DNA from 3 places in the Kribbella koreensis genome. Region 1 is predicted to be linked to each of the others. Evidence: riboswitches for the same ligand, from Rfam matches in the RefSeq annotation. Region 1 holds a riboswitch; each other region holds the start of a gene.
The links. A riboswitch is a leader RNA that binds a small molecule or an ion and turns the genes downstream of it on or off. The one in region 1 is predicted to bind cobalamin.
Positions count from the first base shown of each region.

Region 2: linked by a shared signal. The riboswitch ahead of ABD116_RS00710 (ribonucleoside-diphosphate reductase subunit alpha) and the one ahead of ABD116_RS17985 (ABC transporter substrate-binding protein) in region 1 are both predicted to bind cobalamin.
Region 3: linked by a shared signal. The riboswitch ahead of cobN (cobaltochelatase subunit CobN) and the one ahead of ABD116_RS17985 (ABC transporter substrate-binding protein) in region 1 are both predicted to bind cobalamin.

Region 1 covers NZ_BAAAHK010000007.1:820,137-827,562, forward strand. The annotation lists gene pdxR (MocR-like pyridoxine biosynthesis transcription factor PdxR) at 1-1,184, shown strand, start outside; gene ABD116_RS17970 (ABC transporter ATP-binding protein) at 2,012-2,800, opposite strand; gene ABD116_RS17975 (FecCD family ABC transporter permease) at 2,805-3,833, opposite strand; gene ABD116_RS17980 (FecCD family ABC transporter permease) at 3,889-4,962, opposite strand; gene ABD116_RS17985 (ABC transporter substrate-binding protein) at 4,959-5,975, opposite strand; cobalamin riboswitch at 5,998-6,181, opposite strand; gene ABD116_RS17990 (hypothetical protein) at 6,469-7,426, opposite strand, start outside.
Region 2 covers NZ_BAAAHK010000001.1:135,396-142,821, forward strand. The annotation lists gene ABD116_RS00695 (Fic family protein) at 1-203, shown strand, start outside; gene ABD116_RS00700 (DinB family protein) at 511-1,092, shown strand; gene ABD116_RS00705 (serine hydrolase domain-containing protein) at 1,232-2,335, opposite strand; cobalamin riboswitch at 2,452-2,589, shown strand; gene ABD116_RS00710 (ribonucleoside-diphosphate reductase subunit alpha) at 2,853-5,687, shown strand; gene ABD116_RS00715 (ribonucleotide-diphosphate reductase subunit beta) at 5,684-6,739, shown strand; gene ABD116_RS00720 (outer membrane protein assembly factor BamB family protein) at 6,833-7,426, shown strand, end outside.
Region 3 covers NZ_BAAAHK010000017.1:175,079-182,504, reverse strand. The annotation lists gene ABD116_RS30340 (magnesium chelatase subunit D family protein) at 1-1,254, opposite strand, end outside; gene surE (5'/3'-nucleotidase SurE) at 1,475-2,227, opposite strand; gene cobN (cobaltochelatase subunit CobN) at 2,240-5,959, opposite strand; cobalamin riboswitch at 5,997-6,127, opposite strand; gene ABD116_RS30325 (maleylpyruvate isomerase N-terminal domain-containing protein) at 6,286-6,942, shown strand; gene ABD116_RS30320 (hypothetical protein) at 6,984-7,426, shown strand, end outside.

The DNA.
Region 1 (7,426 bases):
AGCGCGGCCCCGGAGTCGCTCCCTCTCTCTCCCGCCGACGCGGGGCAGCGGGGGCGCTGCCGGGGGAGCCGGGGGACGAGATTTTCGAGGCTATGCGGGCGGTGCCGGCTCGGTTCGATTTGACGCCGGGGGTGCCGGATCTGGCGGCGTTTCCCCGGGCTGCTTGGTTGAAGGCGGAGCGGGCGGTGCTGAGTGAGATGTCGGCGTCTGCTTTTGGGTACGGCGATGCGGCTGGTGCGCCGGCGCTGCGGCTGGCTGTGGCGAACTGGATCGCTCGCAACCGCGGGATCAAGGCCGACCCGGCCGATCTGATCATCGTCGCGGGTGTCTCCCAAGCACTCGCGCTGATCTGCCAGGTACTCGCCAGCGAAGGCATCACCGAACTGGCCGTCGAGGACCCCGGCTCACTCGGCTCCCGCCAGCACCTGCAGATCTGGGGCATGCGCACCCCACCCGTCCCGGTAGACGACGGCGGCCTCCGCGTCGACGCACTCCGCGAGACCGGCGCCCCAGCAGTCCTCGTCACACCGGCCCATCAGTTCCCGACGGGCGTCGTACTGGACGGTGAACGGCGCCGCGAGTTGATGCAGTGGGCCATCGACGGCGGGCTGATCATCGAGGACGACTACGACGCCGAACACCGGTACGACCGCCCGCCCGTCCCCGCAGTACGGGCGATGCTCGCCGAGCAGGTCATCTACACCGGCAGCGTCTCCAAGATCCTCGCCCCCGCTCTGCGCATCGGCTGGATGCTCCCACCCCCGCGCTATCGCGACCAGTTGATCGCCGCCAAACGCCACGCGGACCTGGGCAACGCAGGCCTCCCGCAGCTGACCCTCGCCCACCTGATGGAATCCGGCGAACTGGAACGCCAACTCCGCTTCGTCCGCCGCCGCCACCGCACCCGCCGCGACGCCATGATCACCGCCATCGCCAACCACTTGCCCACAGCAACAGTCCACGGCGCCGCCGCCGGCCTCCACCTCAGCATCACGTTCCCCGAGGGCCTGGACGACATAGCCCTGGCCACCGCCGCCCTGGCCCAAGGCGTGAAAACCCAACCCTTGTCCTGGCACACCCAACACCCAGGCCCACCCGGCCTGGTCCTCTGCTACGCGGCCCGCACCCCTACCGAGATCACCACCGCCATCACCCTGATAGCCACCGCCCTAACCCAAACCTGACCCCCACCCCGACCAACCGCCCCAACTCACCCGCCAACAGCCCAAGCCCGACACAACAACCAGCCAGGTGCCAAAGCCCTTCGGGGAAAGGGGATTGGGGTGACTACTACCCCCAAAACGACACAAAAGGCTCCCCGGCCTCCAGGAAATCCTCTCCAGCCTCCGATCGGCGGCGTGGGTTCGGATTTGGTTGCAGGCGGCAATGGTCGGATCGCCACGCATGCGTAACTCCACAGGCAAGCGCTTGCCTGTGGCGTGTCGGGGCGGTTCGCGAGGGTTATGCGTGCGTGGCGGGGACGGCCAGAACCAGAGATCCGCCGGTGATGCAGCCGTGGACGGGGTTGGTTGTCAGCGGGCGCGGCGGCGACGGGCCTGGTTGTCAGCGGGCGCGGCGGCGACGGGCCTGGTTGTCAGCGGGCGCGGCGGGGGCGTGGGTTCGGATTTGGTTGCAGGCGGCAATGGTCGGATCGCCACGCATGCGTAACTCCACAGGCAAGCGCTTGCCTGTGGCGTGTCGGGGCGGTTCGCGAGGGTTATGCGTGCGCGGCGGGGCCGGCCCCAACCAGAGGCCCGCCGGTGATGCAGCCGTGGACGGGGCTGGTTGTCAGCGGGCGCGGCGGGGGCGTGGGTTCGGATTTGGTTGCAGGCGGCAATGGTCGGATCGCCACGCATGCGTAACTCCACAGGCAAGCGCTTGCCTCTGGCTGTCGGGGCGGTTCGCGAGGGTTATGCGTGCGTGGCGGGGACGGCCAGAACCAGAGATCCGCCGGTGATGCAGCCGTGGACGGGGCTGGTGTCAGCGGGCGCGGCGGGGACGGGGTTGGTTGTCAGCGGGCGTGGCGGGGGCGGGGTAGGACGAGCGGGGTGCTGGTGAGGGGATCCTCGATCACCTCGCAGGCTAGGCCGAAGACGTGCTCTACGAGGGCTGCGGTGACGACCTCGGTGGGTTTGCCCTGGGCGACGATTTCGCCTGCTTTCAACGCGATCAGATGGTCGGCGTAGCGGGCGGCGAGGTTGAGGTCGTGGAGGACGAGGACGATGGTTTTGCCTCGGTCGCGGTTGAGGTCGTGGACCAGGTCGAGGATCTCGAGTTGGTGGGCCAGGTCCAGGAAGGTTGTGGGTTCGTCCAGGAGCATGGTCTCGGCGTCTTGGGCGAGGGCCAGGGCGATCCAGACCCGCTGGCGTTGACCGCCGGAGAGTTCGTCCAGGGAACGGGTCGCCAAGTCCGACGTACCGGTTGCTTCCAGCGCGGCGGCGACGACGCGCTCGTCTTCGGCCGACCACTGGCGGAACCAGCGTTGGTGCGGATGACGCCCGCGCCCGACGAGGTCGGAGACGGTGATGCCGTCGGGCGCGACCGGCTGCTGCGGGAGCATGCCGAGCTTCGTCGCCAGGGTGCTCCCCGACAACCCGGCCAGGTCAGCACCATCCAGATACACAGCACCGCCTTTCGGCGCCAGCAACCTGGCCAGCCCGCGCAACAGCGTCGACTTCCCACACGCGTTGGCCCCGACGATGACCGTGATCTGCCCGGCGGGGATCTCGACGGACAGCCCCGTGACGACCGGCGTCGCGTCGTACCCGAGGCTCAGCCGGTCAGTGCGCAGTACCGCCATCAGGTCAGCCTCCTTGCCCGACGCGGTTCGCGCGGGCCATCAGAATCATCAGGTACGGGGCGCCGAGGAACGCCGTGACGACCCCCACCGGCAGTGCCGTCGGCGCGAACAGTTCCCGCGCGAGCAGGTCGGAAGCAACCACCAGCAACGCCCCGATCGCCCCCGCGGCAAGCAACCCAGCGACGCGCTCGGCGACCAGCCGGCGAGCGAGCTGCGGCGCGACGAGCGCGACGAAACCGATCGGTCCAGCCGCCGCCGTCGCCAGCCCGGCCAGGCCGACTCCGACAGCGATCAGCAGCCCTCGGGACAGCTCGACCCGACCCGCGAGTGTACGAGCGAGGTCGTCGCCCAACTCGAGAAGCCTCAGCTGTCGCGACCCAGCCATCGCCGCCGGTACCAGGACCAGCAACGTGATCCCGATCAGCATCACGTGCGGCCAGGACCGTCCGGCGAGACTCCCGGCGAGCCACATGGAGGCGCTCTTCGCCGCGTAGATCTCGGCCAGCGTCAGCAGGTACGCCGTGATCGAGCCGACGATCGCGGTGACACCGATCCCGACCAGCACCAGGCGATACCCGGCAATCCCTTGTTTATAAGCGAGAAGATAGATAGCCGTTGCTGTTAGCAACGAGCCCGCGAGCGCGCCGACCGGGAGCCAGCCGATCGCCGTACCGAAGATCGTGATCATCAGTACCGCGGCCAGCGCCGCTCCCGCGTTGATCCCGATCAGATCCGGACTGACCAACGGATTGCGCGCCAACCGCTGGAAGATGGCCCCCGAGATCGCGAACGCGGCACCGACCCCCATCCCGACCAGCACCCGGGGCAACCGGTTGTTGACCACCACATCCGTCATGATCAAAGAACCGTTACCCGCCAGCGTATTGAGCACCTCCGACAACGGAATCTCATAGTCGCCCATCGTCAGCGAGACGGCGGCGGTCGCCAAAGCGAGCGCCCATGCGACCGTCGAGACCAGGATGCTGGCGACGTCGACCCGGGTCGAGAACGGACCGAGCCGGACCGCCCTCACAGCGTCGCCCTGACGGCGCACGGCTCCACCGGGCGCAGCTCCACGGCGTTCGCCTTCACAGCTCGGCCAGTTTGCGGCGGCGGACCAGGGCGATGAAGAGCGGGGCGCCAATCAGGGCGGTGATGATGCCGACCTGCAACTCGTCAGGACGTGCGACGAGTCGGCCGGTGACGTCGGCGAGTAGGAGGACGGTCGGCGCTAGGACGAGGGAGTACGGCAGGATCCAGCGGTAGTCGGCGCCGACCAGGGCCCTTGCGACGTGCGGCACAGCCAACCCGACGAAGGCGATCGGGCCGGCCATCGCGGTCGCAGTACCGGCGAGCAGCATGACCGCGAGTGCCGCCAACAGACGAACCACCCAGATCCTGGTACCGAGGGTCGCAGCCAGGTCGTCACCCAACGCCAGCTGGTTGAGTGATCGACCAAGAGCCAACGCCAAGGCGATCCCCACGGCAATGAAAGGCAGCGCCTGCGCAACGATCGCGCTGGTTGCCAAGGTCAACGATCCGACGACCCAGAAGCGGAATTCGTTCAAAGTCGAGAGGTCGAGCAGAGTGATGGCCGACGTCACCGACCCAAGCAGAGCGGAGAGCGCCGCCCCGGCCAGCGCTAGCTTGACCGGCGTCGCGCCCCCTCGACCGACCGACCCGACGAGATAGACCACGACGGTCGCAACCAACGCCCCACCCATCGCAAACCACACGTAGCCAGTGAGCGACTGGACCCCCAGCAGGCCGATCGCAGCGACCACGGCCAGCGCGGCGCCCGCGTTCACACCGAGGATGCCCGGATCGGCCAGCGGGTTGCGCGTGATCCCCTGCATGACGGCGCCGGCCAGCCCGAGGGCAGCACCGGCCAGCAGGCCTACCGCAGTACGGGGGAAGCGCAGGTACCGGATCACTCGGTCCGTGTCCGATCCGGTGAAGTCGGCCGCCGCGACGAAGACGTCATGCGGACCGAACCACTGATTGCCGGCCACCAACGACAGCAACACGGCCCCCAGCAGCACGACACAGGCGACGGCGAGCCCGCCCGCCCGCAACCCGCCGCCCCTTACCCGGCCAAACCCATCACGGAGACCAGAGCCCTTCACCGCGTCCGGGCCCTCGACCGCGACCAGGTTCTTCACTTGACCAGGTCGGGGTGGATCAGCTTCGCGATCAGTTCGGTGGAATTGGCGCCGCGTACGCCGGCCGAGTGGTGCGCGAACAACCACGGGTACACGTGCTTGTTCTTCACCGACTTCAGATTCGCGTACGCCGGATTGCCCAAGATCTTCTGCACATCCGGCTGGACCTGCGCCTCTGTCAGCGACGCGTCGCAGCACCCGCTGATCAGCACATAGTCGGGGTCGCGCTTGATGAACTCCTCGACGCTGACCTTCACGTTCCGCTTCGACGTCAGGTCGGCGAAGGCGTTCACCCCACCGGCCTGCTTGATCAGCACCGACCCGAAGTCCGGCCCACCCGACACCGTCAGCCCGCCACCCTCCAGCCCCGGGCGCAGGATCGCCACGGTCGGCCGGTCCGCACCCTTGACCTTCGCCTCAACAGCCGCGATCCGCTTCTGCTGGTCGGCGATCACCTGCTCGGCGCGGTCGGAGACGTCGAACAGCCTGCCGAGATCGCGCAGATCGGCGTACACGTTGTCCATCGAGACGGTCGATGGGTCGATCGCCTCGTCGCCCTTGCCGTCCGCGGTAGGGCAGAGCGGGCTGAAGATCCAGGTCCGCACACCGAGGTCCGACAGGCTCTTGCGGCTGCCGAAGCTCTCGTCGCTGCCGCCGCCACCGAACACGTCGTTGAAGCCGGAGAGCACGAAGTCGGGGTTCTGGCTGAGCAGTTCCTCGCGACTCGGCAGGTTCTTGTAGTACTTCGCGTCCTGCTGCGCCGCGGCGTACGGCGGCAGCACGTCCGCGTCCAGGTACGCCGTCCCGACCAGCCGGTCCGAGATCCCCAGCGCGTGCGCCATCTCGATCGCCGGCTGGTACGCCGCGAACACCCGCTCAGGCGGCCCGGCGACGGTCACGTCGATCCCGCAGTTCTTGACGGTGACGGCACCGGCGGCCGGCCCCGCTGTGGCGGCACCTCCGCACCCGGTGGCCAGGGACAGTACGACGACAGCAGCAACCAGCGTTTTCACGCGCGCCTCCAGCACCTCGTGGACGGTGTGACACGCCGTGGCCGGTCTCCTGGCTGACGGGAACCGCGCTCCAGGGTCTGACCTTCCCAGCCAACCTCGGCCAGTGGTCTCCACAACAGAACAACCCCAGAACATCCCGATCACAGTGGCGAGGGCCGCATCGGCATCACACCGATTTCCCGAACACCACGACCCCGCAACCGTAACCCACCTGCAACCCAGTCGCAGAAACCGCCCCGGGAACAGGACGATGAACTGGTTCAAGCACCAACGGAGGGCGGGCACCCCTCCGCGAGAAGTACGACAAGTCGGCAGGATCCCCAGCCCCAGCCCCAGCCCCCAGCCCGAAACATCTCAGGGGTTAACCCCTGAGATGTGGGGTTGCCCAGCGGGATTCTCGGGGGGCAACCCAGCAACTGAAGGGTTAACCCCCGAGATGACGGTGGGCGGCGGCGACGGTCGGCGGGGTCAGCGGGGGTAGAGGTCGGTGGGGTCAGCGGGTGTAGAGGCCGGACATGGTCAGGACGAAGCTGGCCATGTCGTCTTTGTCGGTGGTGCCCGCGGGGAGGGGGACCAGGTCGACGATCTTGTCGGTGCCTACTCGGATGATGGAGCGGCCGGTGACGGTGTCTACGTAGGCTTCGTCGCCGAGGGGCATGGGGAAGGAGGTCGCGGCCTTGCTGATCGGGGCGGTGATGGCTTCGGCGTCCTTGACCCGGCGGACGGTGGAGTAGAGGACGCGGGTCTTGGTGAGCCAGGCGCAGACGATGTCGCCGGCGTCGGTCTCGCCGTCGCGGCGGACCGAGGCTTCGATCCCCATCACCTTCGTGGCGGCTGACGTGCCGCGCTCGCACTCCGGCCGGGTGATGTAAGGCGCAGGCTCCGGCAGCCCCCCGGTCTGTTGGGCCGCGTCCTGGGCCAGTACTACGTACTTCGCCAGCGTCGCCGGCGGCCCACTGATCTTGCGCAGCTTGCCGTCGGCCAGGAACACGACGAAGCGGCTGGTGCCGAATCCGCCCTGCCCGACGGTCAGCGACTTGGCCGGCTCGCCCTTGGTCGCGTCGTAGGCCTTGCGAACCGCCGCCAGATCCGCGGCCGTTGCAAAGAAGGCGGACGTGCCAACTCGTAGTACCGGCCCGGACGAGTTGCTACTCAACCCGAGCTCGCACTGGTCGTACGTCGGGAAGCCCAGCTCCGGCAGCACCGGCTTCGGCTGGATCCGCACCACCGGCACACCCAGCGTCGTCTGCACGAGCGTCTGGTTCATCCGCACGCACAAGGTGTCGGCCACCTTGGAGGTAGGCGGCGTACTAGGCGTCTCCGACGGCGTAGAGGTCGGGGTAGGCGTCTCGGTGGGCGTAGTGCTGACCGACACCAGCGGCGGCACACTAGGCGCCGTCTCGCCTCCAGGACCGCCGCACCCGGCCAGCAACGCAGTACTGCCGAGCAGA
Region 2 (7,426 bases), on a different contig from region 1:
CCAACCAGGCTCTCGCCCGCCTGACCGAGTGCGCAGTACTCCGCGAACTCACCGACGGTCGGCGGAACCGCGTGTACGAGGCGCCCGAACTGATAGACGCCTTCACCCTCCTGGAACGCCGCTTCGCCAGCCCCGCCTCCGACACCCGGGTCGAGTCGCCGAACCGACCGGTCCCGTCCGCCCCGGCGAGACCGGCCGACTGACCTACTCAACCCCGCTGTCCCGTTCAACCCCAATCTCCTGCTCAACCCCACTCTCCCGCTCACCCCGGACAAGTCGGGTCGCGGGAAGAGTCTGGCGGCCCCGTCCCCCGACGGGGCCGACAACCAACGATCAGCGACATGTCTTTCACCTCCGTCTCACCAGCGCTTCACGCCGGGCGGCTAGCAGATCGCTACCAGTGACACCAGCACCAACACGCTGTCCTGGTTGACTTTCTGGCTCCCGGCGTTGAACAATTCGAACACATGTTCGAGCGTTGGACCAAATCGGGGAGTGTGAGGATCTGTGATGCCGGAGCCGTTCGACTGGGAGATCTTGCAGCGGCCGTCTGCGATGGCGATGGTGCGCGGGCAGCTCGGCTTCAGCTGGATGGTGTTGTCCGGGCGGTTGGCGGCACTGACCGACGAGGAGTACTTCTGGCGGCCGAGCAGCGAGGCGCTGACCGTCGTCCGCCGGCAGTACGCGGGGCGGTTCAGGTCGCTCGGGTCGGGTGAGTGGGTCGCGCAATGGCCGGACGAGCCGGACCATCGCGGACCACGGACGATCGCCTGGCTGATCGCACACCTGACCGAGACGTTCTTCGAGCGGTGGGAGTGGACCTTCGGCGCGAGCCGACAAGGCCGCGCCGACATCACCCTCCACGGCAACGCCCAGGACGCCGTCGCCTGGCTCACCCACTGGGTCGAAGCCTGGCGAGACTCCATCGCCAACCTCGACGAGGACCAAGCCATGACCGTAGGCCTCAGCCAAGCCACCGAACTGGACGCCGCCGAGCCCTTCGGCCACGTGGTCCTCCGCCTCAACCGCGAGCTGATCCACCACGGCTCCGAGATCATGACCCTCCAAGACCTCCACGCCCTGGCGGCCTGACCGCACACCCCCGATCCCTGGTCGTCGAGGCGGAGGCCGCTCCATCCACCGCTCAGGAGCGCGCCTCGGCGACCAGGCCAACCGTCACACCGCCCACCCGATCCGCTCCCAAACCCTCGGGCGGCCAGAGGGTCGGCTGTCAGGAGAGCAGTTTGGTGGCGAGGTCCCAGACCTGGTCGAAGGCGTTGATTTCGGTGGGGTTGAAGCGGTTCTTGGTGACGGCTACCGAGATCCCGGTGGCGGTGTCCGCGTAGGCGGCAGAGCCACCGATGCCGACCATGCCGAAGACGGTCGGTGGAGCAGGGCGCATGCCGAGCTGGCCGATCGTGTAGCCGAGGCCGTACTGCGCCGGGCCGCCGGTCATCTCGTCCAGGCCGGTGGTGGAGAGGGCTGAGATCTCCTGCAGACGGGAAGGCGACAGCAGACGTACGCCGTCGACTTCGGACATCAGCGCGGCGTACATGCGAGCCATACCTCGAGCGGTGACGGTCCCCCAGGCCGGGATGTCGGCCATCGTCACGGCGGTGTTGTTGGCCAGAGCCGCATTGGGGAACAGCGATCGTGGGCCCGACTTGAAGAGCGGAAAGTCCGGCGGCAACGAAGCGAACATGGCCGCGCCGGCCGGGTCGTCCTCGAAGTGGGCAACACGATCGAGCTCCGAGGCCGGTACACCGAAGTACAACTCCCCCGCGATCCCCAGCCGGGCACCGATCCCAGCAGACAGCACCGAGGAGATCGGCTCGCCGCAAACCCGGCGGACGACCTCGCCGAGGATGAACCCGAAGGTGACCGCGTGATACCCGACCCGCGACCCCGGCACCCACCATGGCTCCAGCGAAGCGATCACCGAACACATCGCCTCCCAATCGCAGAACCGCGACAACGTCAGATCCGCAGGCACCGCCGGTACGCCGGCCGAGTGCGTCAGCACATGCCGGATCGTCGTCCCCTCCTTGCCATGAGCCCCGAACTCCGGCCACACCGAAGCCACCAATGTGTCGTACGACAACACCCCCTCCTCCACCAGCACATGGACGACGGTCGACGTCACCCCCTTCACCGTCGACGCGGCATAGAACAGCGTGTCCGACGCAACCGGCCGACCGGGAGCGGCCATCCCCGCCACGGCATCCACGATCAACTCGCCCCGGCGATAGACAGCGGCCTGCACGCCGTTCTCCGCACCCGACGCCACCAGACCCTCGATCGCGTCCACAACCTGCTCCTGCAATAACTCGTTCATACCAGCTCCTCGTTGACGACTCCCGGTACCGGGTCGGAGCCGCTGCGCCAAACTTGACATCGCACCCGAGATGCGTTTTTCACACAAGATGTGCGACACGCGGCGCGTCGAGACACTAGATGTGGGGTTCAGCGGGTTAAGGTCACATCACTGGTCGACAGGGGAATCCGGTGGAAATCCGGGGCTGCCCCGCAGCGGTAAGCGGATGAAGCAGTCCCGTGAGCCCGAATACCTGCGACCGGTGCGCGTGCCGCCGGCACGCGCTGTCCGAGACCTCGAGGGCGGGTCGCAGGGCGAGCAAGCGACAGGTCGTGCAACGCCGGTGTACCGCACCGGCGAGGAAGTCCCAGCAACTCGGTGCACCACCGGCCGGTCGGCGCAGCACAGTGGGTCGGTGCGATGGCGCCGCGCCGCGGGTGGCGCCGGGTAGAGCGGGCTGCGCGGCTCTGGTGCGGGAACTCGTCGTGCGCTTCCCCGGGGTCCCGGTCGTCAAGAGACTCGCGTGGAGAGAGCGCTTGTGACCATCGTTTCTGCGGGCAAGGCGGCCCAGGCCGCACCCCCGAACCAGCTCACCGTCGTCCGCCGGGACGGCAACAGCACCGCCTTCGACCCGACCAAGATCTCGGTCGCCCTCAGCAAGGCGTTCCTCGCCGTCGAGGGCAGCGAGGCCGGCGCCAGCCACCGCGTCCGCGACCTGATCGCCGACCTCACCGCCAAGGTGGTCGACGCGCTGACCGGCCGCGGCCGGCACAGCGTGCAGGTCGAGGACATCCAGGACCAGGTCGAGCTGGCGCTGATGCGGGCCGGCGAGCACCAGGTCGCGCGCGCCTATGTCCTGTACCGCGAAGAGCGCGCCAAAGCCCGTACGCCGGAGAACGCGGCCGAGCTGAGCACCAGCGACAGCACGAACAACACACCCGCCCGGCCCGTGATCAACGTCCGCGCCGCCGACGGCAGCACCACTCCCCTGGACGTCGACCGGCTCCGCGTCATCGTCGCCGAGGCAGCGGCGGGCCTCGACGCCGTGGATGCCGAGCTGATCCTCGACGAGACGCTCGGCTCCTGCTACGACGGCATCGCGCAGCATGAGGTCGAGCTCGCCCTGGTGATGGCGGCTCGCGGGTACGTCGAGACGGAACCGGAGTACAGCTACGCCGCTGCACGCCTCCTGCTCGACCAGATCCGTCGCGAGACGCTCGGCCGGGTGCACGGTGAAGCGCGGCAGGCGAGCCAGGCCGACATGGCCACGGCGTACGTCGACTACTTCCCTCAGTACATCCAGACCGGTATCGACGCGGGCCTACTCGACCCCGAGCTGGCCACGTTCGACCTGGCCAAGCTGGCTGCCGCGATCAAGCCCGAGCGCGACCTCAACTTCGCCTTCCTCGGCCTGCAGACCCTGTACGACCGGTACCTGCTGCACATCGACAAAACAAGGTTCGAGCTGCCGCAAGCGTTCTTCCTGCGAGTAGCGATGGGCATCTCGCTGAAGGAGGAGCACCGCGAGGACCGCGCGATCGAGTTCTACGAGCTGCTCAGCTCGATGCGGTTCATGTCGAGCACGCCGACCCTGTTCAACTCCGGTACGACCCGCCCGCAGCTGTCGAGCTGCTTCCTCACCACGGTCGACGACGACCTGTCCGGCATCTTCGCCGGCATCCGCAACAACGCGCTGCTGGCGAAGTACTCGGGTGGTCTGGGCAACGACTGGACCCCGGTGCGCGGGATCGGCGCCAAGATCCGCGGCACCAACGGCGAGTCGCAGGGCGTCGTGCCGTTCCTGAAGATCGCCAACGACACCGCCGTCGCGGTCAACCAGGGTGGCAAGCGCAAGGGCGCGGTCTGCGCGTACCTCGAGACCTGGCACATGGACATCGAGGAGTTCCTCGACCTGCGCAAGAACACCGGTGACGAACGTCGCCGCACGCACGACATGAACACGGCCAACTGGGTGCCCGACCTGTTCCTGCAGCGGGTCGAGTCCGGTGGCGACTGGACGCTGTTCTCGCCCGACGAGGTGCCGGATCTGCACGACCTTTACGGCGCCGCGTTCAAGACGGCCTACGAGAACTACGAGCACAAGGCCGACCAGGGCGAGATCCGGGTGTTCCGCCGGGTCAAGGCCGTCGACCTGTGGCGCCGGATGCTGACCGTGCTGTTCGAGACCGGTCACCCGTGGATCACCTTCAAGGACGCGTGCAACCTGCGCTCGCCGCAGCAGCACGACGGTGTGGTGCACTCGTCGAACCTGTGCACCGAGATCACCCTGAACACCACCGTCGACGAGACCGCGGTCTGCAACCTGGGATCGGTCAACCTGGTCGCCCACCTGACGGACACCGGTCTCGACGCCGAGCTTCTGAAGCGCACCGTCAAGACGGCCGTCCGGATGCTCGACAACGTGATCGACGTGAACTTCTACACCACACCCGAGTCGGAGCGAGCGAACCAGCGCCACCGCCCGGTCGGCCTCGGCCTGATGGGCTTCGCCGACGCGCTCTTCGCACTGCGCATCCCGTACAGCTCCGACGCCGCCGTCGCGTTCGCCGACAGCTCGATGGAGCAGATCAGCTACCACGCGATCGAGGCGTCCAGCGATCTGGCCGCCGAGCGCGGCCGGTACCAGACGTACGAAGGCTCGCTGTGGAGCCAGGGCATCCTGCCGATCGACTCGCTCGAGCTGCTGCGCCAGGCGCGCAACGGCGATCTGACCGTCGACACGAGCAAGCAGCTCGACTGGGACGCGCTGCGCGGCAAGGTACTCCGCGAAGGCATGCGCAACTCCAACGTGCTGGCGATCGCGCCGACCGCGACGATCTCCAACATCTGCGGGGTCAGCCAGTCGATCGAGCCGATCTACCGCAACCTGTTCGTGAAGTCGAACATGTCCGGCGAGTTCACCGTCGCCAACCCGTACCTGGTCGCCGACCTCAAGGCGCGCGGGCTGTGGGACCAGGTGATGGTCTCCGACCTCAAGTACCACGACGGCATCCTGTCCCAGATCGACCGGGTCCCGGCCGACCTGCAGGAGCTGTACGCGACCGCGTTCGAGATGGACCCGCTGTGGCTGGTCAAGGCCGCGTCGCGCCGGCAGAAGTGGCTCGACCAGGCACAGTCGCTCAACCTCTACATGACGGCGCCGTCGGGCAAGGCGCTCGACGAGCTGTACCGGTCGGCCTGGCGGTACGGGCTCAAGACCACGTACTACCTGCGCTCCCAGTCGGCCACGCACGTCGAGAAGTCCACGCTGCAAGGCACGGACGGCCGGCTCAACGCAGTACCAGTCGCGCTGCCTGAACCCACAGGTGCCGTTTGCTCAATCGAAGACCCTGACTGCGAGGCCTGCCAGTGACGACCACAGGATTGGGTGAGATCACCCTCGGAGCGGCCCGGATCGACGTCACCGACAAGGCGATGATCAACGCCCGGGCGGACGTCAACCAATTGCTGCCACTCAAGTACCAATGGGCCTGGGACAAGTACCTTGCCGGGTGCAACAACCACTGGATGCCGACCGAGGTCTCGATGCAGGCCGACATCGCGCTGTGGAAGTCGAAGGACGGGTTGACCGAGGACGAGCGGCTGATGCTGAAGCGCAACCTCGGCTTCTTCGCCACCGCGGAGTCGCTGGTCGCGAACAACATCGTGCTCGCGGTCTACCGCCAGCTGACCAACCCCGAGTGCCGGCAGTACCTGCTGCGCCAGGCGTTCGAGGAGGCCGTGCACACGCACACCTTCCAGTACATCTGCACGTCGCTCGGGCTGGACGAGGGCGAGCTGTTCAACATGTACCGCGAGGTGCCGTCGATCTCCGACAAGGACGCGTGGGCGCTCAAGTACACACAGCACTTGGAGGACCCCGACTTCAAGACCGGTACGCCGGAATCGGACACGGACTTCCTGCGCGACCTGATCGCGTTCTACGTGGTCTTCGAGGGCATGTGGTTCTACACCGGGTTCGCGCAGATCCTGTCGCTCGGCCGGCGCAACAAGATGGTCGGCATCGCCGAGCAGTACCAGTACATCCTGCGCGACGAGTCGATCCACCTGAACTTCGGCATCGACTGCATCAACCAGATCAAGCAGGAGAACCCGCACCTGTGGACCCCGCAGTTCCAGGCCGAGGTCCGTCAGATGCTGACCGAGGCATGTGAGCTCGAGGTCGCGTACGGCCGTGCCACCATGCCCAACGGCATGCTCGGCCTCACCGCGGACCTGTGCGAGCAGTACATGCACTTCGTCACCGACCGTCGCGCCGAACAGATCGGCATCGCCCCGATCTTCGGCGAGACCCGCAACCCGTTCGGCTGGATGTCGGAAATGATGGACCTGAAGAAGGAGAAGAACTTCTTCGAATCCCGAGTCATCGAGTACCAATCGGGCGGCGGCCTGAGCTGGGACTGAGCCTCGAGCGTCCGGGGAACCGCCTCCCGTGGTTCCCCGGACCTCCCGGTTTGGCATGCTTGCGGTCCCACACATCGCCCAGTGAGGACCAAAATGCCCAAGCGAACCGCGGCACTCGTCGTTCTCGCGGTGGCCGTAGCCGCCGCGGCCCTGACGATCGTCCTCGACTGGGGTTGGTCCGCCTGGATCGCCACCCTGGCGATCGCTGCCGTCGCGCTGATCGTTGCCACCTGGCGGTCCAGGCCGGTACTGCGAACTGCCGCGGTGGTTGCCGCCGTAGCCGTCGTCGCGGCCGGAATCCTCGTGGTCCGCGTCCCGCCGATCAGATCGGCGGGCTGGGAGTCCGGATCGGACGCACGCCTGATCGCGGCGGACGACCAGCTCGCGGTCCTGCTGAACCAGAAGACTCACGCGGTGCAGGGTCGTGCGATCTCCGATGGCCGCGAAGTGTGGAAGAACAGTTTCGGCAGCTCAGGCACGGTCCGGTCGCAGCAGCTGGGAACGGATGCTGTCCTTCTGTATGGCGACAACCAGGCCTCGGTCGTTTCGCTCGCCGATGGCAAGACCCGCTGGCAGCAGGACGTCGGACAGCAGGAGCCATTCACCACGAACGGCGATGTCGTCGTGTTCAGCGGCGGCAAGACGACGACGGGTGTCGAGGTACAGACCGGCAAGAAACTCTGGACC
Region 3 (7,426 bases), on a different contig from region 1:
TGTGTTGTCCGGGTCGGAGGAGTCCTTCGGCGGCCGGGTCGCGTCGGGGCGGTCGACCTCGGTGTCGGTGTTCGGCGCGCGGTCGGTATCAGTCGGCGAGGTGTCGTCCGAGTCGGTCGGCGGGGTGCTGTCGGGGTCGGTGGGGTTGCCCCCGTCCGGACCTCCGTCGGGGTCGTCGTCGGGGTCCGGGTCCGGTGGGGTGCTGTTTTGGATGGCTTGTTCTAGTTGGTCGTCGTCGAGGCCGGGGGCGTCGAAGGGGTTGCGGCGTTTGCGGTGTGGGAGGGCCAGCTTGGCGGCGGCGCGGACGTCTTCGACCTCGACGACGGTGCGGCCGGACCAGGCGGCGTGGGCTACCGCAGTACGGGCGGTGACCAGGTCTGCGCGCATGCCGTCGACGTCGAAGGAGGCACAGATCTCGGCGATCTGGCGGAGCGCGGCGTCGGTGAGGATGACGTCGGCCAGGCGGGACTGGGCTTTGACTATGCGCTCGGAGAGTTCGGCTTGCGCACCGGAGTACCGGTTGATGAAGGCGGTCGGGTCGGCCTCGTACGCGAGCCGCGCGCGCATCACCTCGACCCGTACCGCGGGGTCGCGGCTGGCGACGACGTCGACCGTGAGGCCGAAGCGGTCGAGGAGTTGTGGGCGGAGTTCGCCCTCCTCGGGGTTCATCGTGCCGACCAGGACGAAGCGCGCCGGGTGGGTGATCGAGACGCCGTCACGCTCGACCGTCGCGCGTCCCATCGCGGCCGCATCGAGCAGTACGTCGACCAGGTGGTCGTGCAGCAGGTTGACCTCATCCACGTACAGCAACCCACGATGAGCCGCCGCCAACAGACCCGGCTCGTAGACGGTCACGCCCTCGGAGAGCGCCCGCTCCAAGTGCAAAGACCCAAGCACCCGGTCCTCGGTCGCGCCCACCGGTAGCTCCACCAGGCGCGCAGGCCGCGAGATAGCCGCGGGTGCCGTGTGCGGGGCGTCGGGGCAGGTGGGGTCGGGGTTGGTGGGGTCGCAGGAGAAGCGGCAGCCTTCGATGACGTCTACGGCGGGGAGAATCTCCGTGAGAGCGCGGACGGCGGTGGACTTCGCTGTGCCCTTCTCACCCCGGATCAGCACGCCGCCGATCGCCGGCGAGACCGCCGCCAGGATCAGCGCGAGCTGGAGGTCGGACATCCCGACGACCGCGGTGAACGGGAAGCCGGCAGTCAGCCGATGGCCGCCGTTCGATCGGGTCGGTCCGGTCGGAGCTGAGCGCATGGGCGAGAGGTCCCTTCGTCCTGCGGGTGTCCACGCCCGCCTTGGCACTGGTACGCCGGGGCACGCGGAGAGCGCTCCCTGACGGACGGTGGCAGATGTTCTGGCTTCCGGGCAGCAGCCCGGTCACAGTGGCGGGACCGCCCCGGAATTCAGCCCGACAGGGCCGTCACCGGTGTTCCTCCACAACCGTCCCGGCGATCATTCCACACCGGCCGGAGCGCTACTGAGCGAAGGCCGCCGTGAGATAGGTCGCGGCGGAGTCGCCGGGGAGCTCGCCGACCCCGGTGATGGGCGTGACGGTGATGTAGCCGGCGAGCAGGAGCGCCTCGTCGGTGTCGGTCTCCGTCGGGGGCTCACGCAGCACCAGACCGACGATCGGCTCACCCGTCGGCGCCTTCTCGAGCACCAGCCGGGAGCGCTCGTACGGGACCAGGCGCGCCCAGCGAGCACCCTTGAGCTCCGCGATCGGTACGTCGGGAACGTTGACGTTGATGACCGTCCCCTGCGGCTGCTCCAGCAACCAGGAGAGCGCTTCCGCAGCCACGGCCGCCGCCGTTTCGACGTACGACGGTTGCTCCGAGTCGATGCTGATCGCGAGCCCCGACAACCCCTGACTGGAGGCGGTCAGCGCGGCCGCGACCGTCCCGGAGTGCAGGATCGGCCCGATATTGTGCCCGTTGTTGATCCCGGACACGACCACGTCCGGCGACGGTCCGAAGGCGCCGAGCCGAGCCAGCGTCACTGCCAGGGCCGGCGTCCCGTCGATCCCGATGAACCCGTTCTCACCGACCTTCGACGAGATCGCCTTGCCGATCATCCCGGCCCGCGAACTCCCGACGCCGCTCTGGTCGTCCCACGGCGCCACCACCTGGACCGCGTGGCCCAGGCCCTCCATGGCCGCAGCGAGCGCCTGGATGCCCAGGGACTCATAGCCGTCATCGTTGGTGACCAGGACTCTCAGCTGTTCGGGCATGCGACCACCCAATCAGCCGCGATCCTCGATGTCACCTTCTGTCTCAAGAACCGCCGTGCGCAGCGTTTCCAGTGCTTCCTCGCTCGGCTCGGACCACAGCCCGCGCTGAGCCGCCTCGAGCAACCGCTCCGCGATCCCGTGCCGCGCCCAGGGGTTGGACTTGCGGAAGAACTCGGCGATCTCCGGGTTCGCGACGTACTCCGTGGTGAGCGTCTCGTACATCCAGTCGTCCACCACACCGGCGGTGGCGTCGTACCCGAACAGGTAGTCCACCGTCGCCGCCATCTCGAAGGCGCCCTTGTACCCGTGCCGCTGCATCGCCGCCATCCAGCGCGGGTTCACCACCCGCGCCCGGAAGACGCGCTTGGTCTCCTCCTCCAGCGTCCGGGTCTTCACCTGGGCCGGTACCGCGGAGTCGCCGATGTACGCCTTCGGGTTCGACCCGGTCAGGTGGCGCACCATCGCGACCATGCCACCGTGGTACTGGAAGTAGTCGTCCGAATCCATGATGTCGTGCTCACGGGTGTCCGCGTTCTTGGCCGCGACCTGGATCCGCGCATAGGCACGCTCCATCGACGGCCGGGCCTCCGCACCGTCGAGATCCTTGCCGTACGCGTACCCACCCCAGACCGCGTAGACCTCGGCCAGCTCGGCGTCGGTACGCCAGTTGCGCGCATCGACGAGCGGCAGCAAGCCGGCACCGTACGAGCCCGGCTTGGATCCGAAGACGCGCGCCGTCGACGACCTCATGTCATTGCCCGCGGCTACATCAGCGTCGACGTGCGCTCTGAGGTAGTTGCTCTCGGCATCCTCATCGAGCGCCGCCACGGTGCGGACGGCCTCGTCGAGCAGTGAGACGACATGCGGGAACGCGTCCCGGAAGAAGCCCGAGATCCGGATCGTCACGTCGACGCGCGGGCGGCCGAGCTCCTCCAGCGAGACGACCTCGAAGCCGGTGACCCGGCGCGAGGCCTCATCCCAGACCGGGCGACACCCGAGCAGCCACAGCACCTCGGCCAGGTCGTCACCCTGGGTGCGCATCGCGGACGTGCCCCAGACGGTCAGCCCGACCGATCGCGGCCACTCCCCCGTCTCGGCCTTGTGCCTCGCGAGCAACGAATCGGCCAGCGCGACGCCGACGTCCCAGGCGTTGCGGCTCGGGATCGCCTTGGGGTCGACGGCGTAGAAGTTGCGGCCGGTCGGCAGGACGTTCACCAGACCGCGCGTCGGCGACCCCGACGGGCCGGCTTCGACGAAACGGCCGTCCAGCGCGCGGAGTACGTTCGTCAGCTCGTCGCCGGTGCGGGCCAACCTCGGCACGACCTCGTCCGCGGCGAACTGCAGCGACTTCTCGACCTGAGTCGAGGAGCGACCGAGTACCTCCTCGATGACGACCGGCACCTTGCCCGCATCCCACGCCAGAGTCTCCATGCCGACAACCAGCTTGCGTGCAACTGCCTCCAGCAGGTCCACACCGTCGGCACCGCTCACGGCAGGAAGATCCACCAGCGTCGCCAGGTCCGCCAGCTCCGGTACGGCGACGCCCGGGTTCTCCAGCATCGCTGCCTCGTCGACGCCGAAGGTCTGGCCGAGAGCAGCCCGCAACCCCGGTACGGCGCCCGAGACGCCACCCCACATCTGCTGCGCACGCAGTACGGCGAGAACGAGGTTGACCCGTGCCTCGCCGTCCGGCCCGCCGCCGAGGATGTGCAGCCCGTCGCGGATCTGGACGTCCTTGATCTCGCAGAGGTAGCCGTCGAGGTGCAGGACGAACTCGTCGAACTCCTCGTCCTCCGGCTTCTCCGAGGTGTGCAGATCGTGGTGCAGCTGAGCGGCCTGGATCAGCGTCCAGATCTGCGCGCGCAGGGTCGGGACCTTGTCGGGGTCGAGGGCCGACACCGTGGCGTACTCGTCGAGCAGGTACTCCAGCTTGGCCATGTCGCCGTACGTCTCGGCGCGCGCCATCGGTGGTACCAGGTGGTCGACGATCACGGCATGCCCGCGACGCTTGGCCTGCGTACCCTCGCCGGGGTCGTTGACGATGAACGGGTAGACGAGCGGGAGGTTGCCCAGTACGGCGTCGGGCGCGCAGTCGGCCGCCATACCGATGCCCTTGCCAGGAAGCCATTCGAGCGTGCCGTGCTTGCCGAGGTGGACCACCGCGTGGGCGCCGAAACCGCCTTCTTCGGTTGGCGCTTCGAGCCAGCGATAGGCCGCCAAGTAGTGGTGCGACGGGGCCATGTCGGGGTCGTGGTAGATCGCGACCGGGTTCTCGCCGAAACCGCGGGGCGGCTGGATCATCAGCACGACGTTGCCGAACTGGAGGGCCGCGAGGGCGATCGCGGGCTCGGGGCCGGACTGGTCGACGTACAGGGAACCCGGGGCCTCCCCCCACGCCTCGATCATTGCTTGCTGCAACGTTTCGGGGGTCTTGCCGAACCAGTGCTGGTACGTCGAGAGCGGGATCTTCGCGACCGCACTGGACAACTGCTCGTCGGTGAGCCAGTCGACGTCGTGACCGCCGGCCGCGATGAGCCGGTGGATGAGTCCGTCGGCGCCGTCCGCGCCCTGGAGCTCGTCGAGATTGAGGTCGGGGCCGAGGTCGTAGCCGGCCTCCTTGAGCTGGCCGAGGATGACGACCGCCGAGGCCGGGGTGTCGAGGCCGACGGCGTTGCCGATCCGGGCGTGCTTGGTCGGGTATGAGGACAGTACAAGCGCCAGCTTCTTGTCCTTCGGCTCGACGTGCCGAAGCTTGGCCTGGGCGACTGCGATGCCGGCAAGCCTGGCGCAGCGCTCCTCGTCGGGGGCATAGCTGGCGATGCCCTCGGCGTCGTACGCCTTGAAGGAGAACGGGATGGTGATCAGGCGTCCGTCGAACTCGGGGATCGCGACCTGGGTGGCAGCGTCGAGCGGGCTGATCGCGGCGTCGCTCTCGAGCCACTGCTCGCGGGTCGAGGTGAGGGCGAGGCCTTGGAGGAGCGGGATGTCGAGGGAGGCGAGGGCGCCTGCGTCCCAGGAGTCGTCGCCGCCGGCCGTTGCGTTGGAGGCAACGGTGCCGCCGGCCGCGAGGAGGGTGGTGACGAGGACATCGCATTGCTTGAGGAGGGCGAAGAGGTCGGCGTTGTCCGCGTGGGTGGGGTCCAGGCCGCGCAGCGTTCCGCAGTACAGGGGAAGGGGCTGGGCGCCGGCCTGCTCGATCGCGGTCGCGAGGGCGTCGACGAAGGCTGTGTTGCCGGAGATCTCGTGGGCGCGGTAGTAGACGATGCCGACTACTGGGCGGTGGTCCTTGGCGAAGGTGCGGCCGGCGCGGATGCCGTACGTCGGGAGGGTCTTGGGTGGGTCGAATGCGTCGCCGGTGAGGAGGATCGTGTCTCGGAGGAAGCCCGCCAGGTTCTGGAGGTTCTCGGAGCCGCCCTCACGGAGGTACGCGAGCGCCTCGGTGACCGCGCCGGCGGGGACGGTCGACATCGACATCAGCTCGGCGTCGGGCGCTGCCTCTCCACTGAGCACGACGGTGGGGATGTTCGAGGAGATGACGGCGTCGAGACCCTCCTCCCAGGCGCGGCGACCGCCCAGCAGGCGGACCACGACGACCTCGACGCCGTCAAGCAGGGTGGCAACATCATCGAGCTCGACCCGCGCCGGGTTGGCGACCTTCCATCCGGCCTGGGCCTGCGAAGCGGCCAGCAGGTCGGTGTCGGCAGTGGAGAGCAGCAAAAGGTTCGCGGGCACGCGCGACCGGTCCTTCCTCGGGGTGTCCACGCCCCAGGTGGCAGGTACGACAGCAGCAGTTCCTGACTCCCGGGAAACCCCCGGTCACAGTGGCGGGACCGCCCCGGACTCACACCGGGTTCCTGCACAGCCGTCGATGACAGCACGACTCTAGTCGACCGCGTCGGCAACTACTCCCCCACGGTCGAGCTCCGCCTGCACCACCGTCGCTCACACGCCCGACACTCCCACCCACGCCTGCGCATCGATCGCAGGACGTCGGCGGTGTGGGGGCTACTGCCTGTTCTTGTGTACGGCGTGGACTGGTGGCGCATTAGCTTGCTGGGGTGGATCTGTTCTCAGAGTCTTGGGGTGCGTTGCGGGCGGCTGTTGCTGGGCTGGGTGATGCCGACTTCGGCGAGGCGTCGGGGTGTGCGGGGTGGTTGGTGCGGGATCTGGTTTGTCACCTGGTGATTGATGCGCAGGACGTGTTGATCACGCTGGTGACGCCCAGCGAGGCCGAGGCGACGCATGACTCGGTGAGTTACTGGGCGGTGGCTGAGGCGGCGGCTGCTGGTGAGGATCCGCTGGATGCGTTGATCGTTCGGTTGGCGGCGGCGTACGGGGATCCGGGGTTGCTCAAGTTTCATCTCGATGACGTGGGTGCGGCGGCCGGGCGGGCGGCTGAGTTGGCTGATCCGGCGATGCTGGTCAGCACACAGGACATGGTGCTGACGGCGGGCGACTACCTCTCGGCGTACGTGCTGGAGTGGACGCTGCACCACCTCGATCTGGTCGCTCACCTACCGCAAGCGCCAGGACCATCGATCGAAGGCCTCGCCGAGAGCCGGGACATGATCGAGCAGATCGCCGGCGCTGGGTTTCCTGCGAGCTGGTCCGACAAGGACGTGCTGTTGATCAGCACCGGGCGCCGTGAGCCGTCCGACTTGGAGAAGACGCAACTCGGTGAGCTCACCAAGAAGTTGCCCCTCGTGCTTGGTTAAACCAGTGGCGCCTATGCCGACAGGACGGCCACTCTGAGGACATGCGACTGACCTTTCTGCATGACCCGCGTGGTGGTGAGAGCCTTACGTTGATCCGGCGTGCGGACGGGGCGGAGTTCACTCTGTTCTCGTACTCGCGCAAGCACCGCGTGCCGCACGATCTCGCGCATGCGGTCACCGAACGCGAGCTGCGCATGCCCGACGGCATCTTCGGCTGTATCGCAGCCGGTGCGGTCTTCGACAGCATGGAGCAGACGGCCGGCAAGAAGCGTCACGACGCGAAGGTCCGCAGCGCGCGCATTCTCAAAGCACCGAACAGCATCGGCATGAGCGAGGCGCTTTCGAGCGTCTTTCACCTGGCGGTCGAGAAGGACCAGCCCACGCCGTACGCTGAGGTCCGCGAGATGTGGGGCGTCACCCGAGCCGATCCGTGCCCGTACGCCGATGTCGACCTCGACCGCACCACCGAGACCCTCCGCGAACT